One region of the Peribacillus sp. SIMBA_075 genome, then DNA from elsewhere that is predicted to be linked to it. Evidence: predicted binding sites of a transcription regulator. Region 1 holds the regulator's gene; the other holds the start of a gene.
What was found. Region 1 encodes LexA, which represses DNA repair genes until DNA is damaged. Its sites were predicted from a motif close to CGAACATATGTTCG; they were not measured.

Region 1 (3,433 bases):
TTTAATCATTAAAGCTTAAAATGGGGTGTTTCATGATAATAGTCCAAGCATTAATGTAAGTTTCTTTTTTCTTTAATATTCTTTATCTTTTGAGGAGTGACGTCATTTCCTTCTGGATCAACGACTTTCACGTGCTCCAACGTATCGGACATGGACCGTCTGAATGTTTCTAAATACTCACTTCTTAATTGGGTTTGCTCTTTCGCCTCGACTTCCGTTAAACCTTCAGCCTTTGCCTTTTTAGAAAGTTCATTAATACGGGCTATTTTTTCTTTTGATAGCATAATTTCGCTCCTTCGTAATCTGCGGATATTGTCATGGTATTAAAAAAAAAGCGAAATTACAAGTTCTATGATTGACTTTCCTGTATATTTAGTTGATGTTCGAGAAAACGCCTGTTCACCGTAGCTTTGGATACATTGTATCCAAAGCCCCTTAAAGTGGCTGCGATTTCTGCAAATGTCAATCCATTGGCCCGGAGTTTAATAATCTCTTCAATGGGAATTTCCATACGTTCCCTTCCAGTAGAATTCCTTTGGTTCTGAAGATTGTTTTGAGGGCGGTAGCCTTTTTCAACGGCTCTTATCATCCCGCGTTTTATTTTTAAGTTATGTAATTTCCTTTGATATTCCTCTACAATACCGACTATCTGGATGACCATGGCATCCGAATCCGATAACTCTATTTCCCCATCGTGTGAGAGCGTATAGATTTTCACGTCTTCTTTAAGGATGACATGGAAAAGGGCTATTTTGGCATTCCCTCTTCCTAGTCTTGTTTCGTCCTGGATTAATAGAACTTCGGCTTCTTTGGCTTTAAATAGTTCGATCATGTCAAAAATGCCATCCCGGTTTAACTCATAACCGCTTTCCTGTTCCTTTATTATGGAAACAACTTCCATATCCAACTTTTCGGCCAATTTGACTAATTCATCTTCCTGCCTTGCCAATGATGTCTCCTGTGACTCTTTTTCTGTGCTGACCCTACAATAGATTATTGCCTTCATAATACCCTACCTTCACTGCTTACTGCTGACTTGCCAAATTCTGAACAAGTTCTTCCCCTTTAACCGGTATGACAATGACTTGACCAGGTTTAATCGAATCTGCCCTGACTCCATTATGCTCTTCTATCCAACCAATGAATTCTTTTTTTGTCAAATCAGCTTCATCATATTTTTCGGCAATTCCCCATAGGGTGTCGCCTTCACCTACTTCTATAGAAAGGAAATCCTTTTTTTGATCATTGTCCAATGTACAAGAGAATAAAATTGAAAAGATGAATACTGATCCAGCTAACAGAATCGTATATACATAATTTTTGTATATTTTTTTCATAAATAACCCTCCAAAGCGAATGTTCGTTCGTATGTTATGTCAAAATTATAATACGAACGTTTGTTTCAGTCAACAACTAAATTCGAACTTATGTTTGTATAGAATTGGGGGCCATGCTATAATGGGGCAAAGAACATTGGAGAAGAGGTGCACATATGACTAAACTATCAAAACGGCAGCAAGATATCCTTGATTTCATTAAAGAAGAGGTCCGCCAAAAAGGGTATCCACCTTCCGTCCGGGAGATTGGCGAAGCAGTGGGACTTGCATCAAGTTCAACAGTACACGGACATTTATCCCGCCTGGAAAGTAAAGGTCTGATAAGACGTGACCCAACCAAGCCGAGGGCCATTGAAATACTGAACTTGGAGGAAGCGAATAATATCCCCAAAGCTAGTGTCGTGAACGTGCCGTTACTTGGTAAAGTAACCGCGGGCATGCCGATAACTGCAATTGAGAACATAGAAGAATACTTTCCGCTTCCCGAAAGCATGGTTCCACATGATGACCATGTTTTCATGCTAGAAATCATGGGCGAAAGTATGATTGAAGCAGGAATCCATGATGGAGATTATGTCATCGTGAAACAACAAAGCAGTGCCAATAATGGAGATATCGTCGTGGCCATGACGGAAGATGATGAAGCCACTGTAAAACGATTCTTTAAGGAACCGGATTACATAAGGCTTCAGCCTGAGAACTCAAATATGGAACCAATTATTTTAAGAGATGTTTCGATACTTGGAAAAGTAATTGGCTTATATAGACAAATACATTAAAAGCGCTAAATGCGCTTTTTTTTGTTTGTTTAATTTATGTCCGAAATTCTATCATTATGCATTTGGAAGACTAGGTTTGAAATATTTTTTTAATAGAAGCGTGTTTTCATAGGAGTATTTAAACATTATTCATTTATGGCGGTTGATAGGCAAGGTATCGCTTTCTGGATATATGTACTTTAGGAAAAATATGAAACCATAAAATTAATAAAGAGCGAGATAAAACCCCGCTCCCTGTAAATGTTCATTTCACTCTTAATCTTTGGTTCACTTTAATAAGGTTAAGATCGACCAATCCATTCCACTGTTGAATCTGCATTTGCGTAGAACCATATGCTTTTGCAAGCGCAGATACGGAATCCCCTTTTTTGACGATATGATAGACCTCTTCGATGCTTTCATCATATTTAGTTAAATCGCTTGTTTCGATTAGGTTCGCCAGTTTTTCTATATATTTCGGATCCGAGGCGTAACCCGCATCGAATATTGCTTTGAGTGCTTTTTTGTAATCTTGTTCTCCAATGACGGCTGTATACAAACTTCTATTCCATGAAGTTCCCTTTACATATAGATTGGCAAGATCTCTTAGACTTTCTTCCCATGTTGGGTATTTTCTGAATTTGTTCCATACTTGAACGGGTGCACCGTTGACGTATTCAATTGTTTGTATAATGACTGACTCGCCCTTAAAATCACCTTTTGTACCGAATATATTCTTTCCTTGATTTGCTAAAAAGCTTGTCCCATATCCACTCTCCAAACAAGCTTGTGCAATGATCACAGAAGGCAAAATTTTAAATTCCTTTTGAATTTTCAGGGCATATGGAGCAATTTCCTTAATAAACGTTTCCTTGCTCATTAGAACCTCCATCATTAGGACTCACTTTCTTAACTGGTTATCTTCATTCATATCGTATTCTAAACCATGAAAAGGGTGACAGCATGTCCAGCAAAAAAGGTACTGATATTTGGTTAATTGTCTTCACTATGATCAAAAAAGAGCCAGCATACATTGAGCGGCTTCACATTGAACTCTGAAAGTCTTCGAAACTTGTTGTATCAACTTTCATTGATCAATCGTTTATATTGCATTAATTAATATGGTATAAATCCTTTGTAAATGGTAAAAATTAATTGTGAAAACTTCTAAGGTGGTGACATTATGGACTTCCCAACCATCCATACAAACTTTTGGGATGCAGTGATAGCCATTCCTACCATCATGACACTTACTCAACTTATTAAGGTCATGTTTCCAATTCCTCCAAAATTCATCCCTGCCATCGCTTTGGTTCTAGGCTTATTCATTTCCATTTT
Region 2 (3,433 bases), on a different contig from region 1:
TCTTTACAGGTTGTGCTATTATAGTGAGGAATTTAGCATATATTTACTATCTCCCTTCACCTTTTTATACAATCGGGAATGGAAGGGTACAAGCGATTAAGACTATAAGGTTTGGTAAAGTAAAATGGTGTTTATAGTTTTACTTTTTAATGCAATGAGGAAGAGGTGGATTGAAAATGAAGGAAAACAGTCAGGGAATCATCGAGGAATATGAAATCACGCCCTATACACTAATGGTTTCACCAATTAATTATGGAAGTAAAATATATGCCCGGATCGTTGAAATGGAGGACGAGTTCATCTCCCCGTTTAAGCCTTTGGAAATAGTAAAGAAAAGCTGTGAGTTTTTCGGATCAAGTTATGAAGGACGCAAACAAGGCACGAAACAGCTCATAAACATCACACATAAAGCACCGATTGCAATTGATCCAACCAGTTCGATCTTCTTCTTTCCAACTACATCTCCGTTGCGTCCTCAATGCATCTGGTTATCACATGAGCATGTGGTATCCTATGATCGCCTGGATTCCAAACATACAACCATCACATTCAGGAATAGACAAACCATCGATATAGAAGTATCATGCAGTTCTTTTGAAAACCAGCTGCACCGGACATCTTTTTTAAAAACGAAACTGATCCAGAGGATTGAGGAAACAAAGAGGAAATCGTTCTATCTGTTCTCCGAGGCAAATGGAGTCAAGGCTTCAGAGGTAATGTCAAAGTATATACCAAGCAAGTAAAGGAAGGCGGATCCAGGCTGTGAAAATCGTAACAGTGCTGACTGGAATGTACAGGATGCAAACGGCATTTAGTCAAAATTAAAGCAAGCCCTTCTCATAAGAGAAGGGCTCTATTATTAACCTTCAAATAACACTTCCATAAATCGTCGATTTCTTTTTAAATTTTTTCAGTGCCTTCTTTAATAAATGTGATGTTTCCCTCCTACCATGTTCCCTCTTCAAATAATATTATTACCGTTAGTACTTTTATAAAAATAATTAATTCCAGCCCACAATATAGATTACTCCTAAGTTTTCTAAGTTGAGGGAGGGTTATTTTACCATCCAATGGTTTTACGATTAAACAAAGGAATATAAGTTTGTGAGTTATTCACTTCACAATATAATAGATGACCTCTATGTTTCACAAAGGTCTTTTTATACATAATGATAGAGATTATATTGATTTGCCGTTTTATTCATCTGCCGTGACCAAAGTAAGGTAAAGGATAACGTTTTCATTTGTCTCTAATATAGACTTATAACAATCTTTTGCAAAAACGTTTTGCTGACTCTAAAATGATAGTGTTGGGGAATAGGTTTATTAAATGTACAGAATAAGATGTGAGTAAAATACCGATTAAATATGAGCATACGAGCCCGGCCTATTATTCGTTAAGACTGTGTCCTCGAAAATGTTTGTCATAATCAGTAAGCAGCTAAATGTGCAAACGGTTTATGACAATAGTTGAGGGTAGTGAGCCTTATCGATCTTGGTCATGATAAATTGACTTACTCATCTATAAGAAGCAGGAAGAAGAGATGCGTTTTTTAATGGTCATACTTTCCCTACACCCCAATGCATCTATATCATTAACAGATAATCATACATGGAGGATGGCAGCATAGGGATAAGCCGCTAAATATCCCTAGCATGGTGACTTTTTTCGAAAAAGTAATAACATAACAAGTCTTCCGTCTTATTCCGAAGGCGGGGATTGAAATAATTATGATGTTCTTCATATCCTTTATATAAAAAACAATACATCGTGAAGGATTCATCACGTTTGATTTCACTTACTTTAATATTCTCCTTGCGCAAATAGCGCCGTACCTCGGCAAGATCGTCCTGAACGACTTTTAATATATGCTCGACTAGTTCCGAATAGGGCCTTTTTAATTTAAACGGACTAATTTCGATGACCTTGAGATCCCGGTTTAAGACTGTAATAACCATAGGGAGGTAGATGGCTTTTTCAATCATATTTCGGTCATCTTCTGGAATGCGGGTCATCATGACCGCTCCTTTCTAAAAAAGCACGTTTTTAATATTAATATGTATATCTTGTGAAAAAACAGAACGTTTGTTCTCGTTCGTTTATCCTAATGTATTTTAAGTTTATATGCAAGAAGTTTTGATAAATGATGAAATTTTTGTTAACAAGATTATGTTTTCCTGAGATAGGGAAAGTATGAAGATATATGGATAATAATTCTTGCAATTTCAGGGGAAAGTGATATATCTAAAGTAAACGGTTTTTAATAAGTTTATGCTGCTTTGATAGTAGCATGTCGAGGGAGATAATTATGGATTTGGATACTATACGTGAGTGGTTTACACTTGATAATATATCGGCGCTCATTCAGCAATATCGCTCATTCGGTCCAATTCCCGGAATCTTACTGCCGATGTTGGAAGCTTTTTTGCCCTTTTTACCCTTAGTGGTGTTCGTGCTTGCAAATGCAACGGCTTTTGGTCTCTGGTGGGGATTTTTATTTTCTTGGATTGGTGCAGTAGCGGGGTCTTTTTTGATCTTTTTAGTTATTAGAAGATATGGTCAAATGAGGTTTTTTCGATTTTTGCAAAAACATAAGCAGGTGCAGAGGTTGATGGTTTGGGTGGAAAGCCATGGATTCGGTCCTTTGTTCATACTGCTCTGCTTCCCTTTTACACCGTCGGCCATCGTGAATATCGTGGCAGGACTTTCAAAGGTAAGTCCCTTGCAATATGGACTTGCAGTCGTTGGAGGGAAAGCGGTGATGATTTTTACGATCAGCTTCGTAGGTTACGATTTGGTATCCTTAATACATAAGCCTGTACGTACGATCATTATCGGGATTGTCATCTTTATCCTATGGTATGTGGGAAAAAGACTGGAAGTCCGATTAAATAAAAGCATGAAGAGAGAAGAAGGACAATAAATTAGTATATAAATGTAGTAGGGGTTGAACCAGATGGAAAAAACAAACAAGAATTCTTTGTCCGATTGGATAAAAGCAGCCATGATAGCTTTTGTTATTTACATCTTAATCCGTACATTTTTCTTTTCAAGCTATGATGTTGAAGGGGATTCGATGCAGCCGACTCTTGAAGACGGCAATAAACTTGTCGTGAATAAAATCCATTATCAGATTCAAGATATCAACCGTTTTGACATTATAGTTTTTCATGCGAATGCACAGGAAGATTATGTTAAGCGAGTTATAGGGATTGCAGGTGACCGCATTCGTTATAAAGATGATTGGCTTTACGTAAATGGTGAGAAAGTGGATGAGCCTTATCTTGAGAAATACAAGGAAGGTTTCCCGGGACAGGATTTTACGGGCGATTTTACATTAAAGGAATTGACGGGCATGACAACAGTCCCGAAGGGCAAGCTTTTTGTCATGGGTGACAATCGCCTTGAAAGTGCGGACAGCCGTCACTTTGG

Region 2: SB775_RS04805 (YhjD family protein) is a predicted target of LexA. The motif match lies at 2,080-2,093, and genes of this name have one in related genera.

What each region holds. Positions count from the first base shown of each region.
Region 1 is NZ_JAWRYN010000024.1:425-3,857, reverse strand. Features, by position in the region: gene SB775_RS16885 (DUF896 domain-containing protein) at 51-284, opposite strand; gene SB775_RS16880 (YneB family resolvase-like protein) at 350-1,006, opposite strand; gene yneA (cell division suppressor protein YneA) at 1,026-1,337, opposite strand; gene lexA (transcriptional repressor LexA) at 1,493-2,116, shown strand; gene SB775_RS16865 (glucosaminidase domain-containing protein) at 2,361-2,975, opposite strand; gene SB775_RS16860 (hypothetical protein) at 3,279-3,433, shown strand, end outside.
Region 2 is NZ_JAWRYN010000004.1:599-4,031, forward strand. Features, by position in the region: gene SB775_RS04800 (competence protein ComK) at 177-743, shown strand; gene SB775_RS04805 (YhjD family protein) at 1,642-2,016, opposite strand; gene SB775_RS04810 (TVP38/TMEM64 family protein) at 2,310-2,924, shown strand; gene lepB (signal peptidase I) at 2,958-3,433, shown strand, end outside.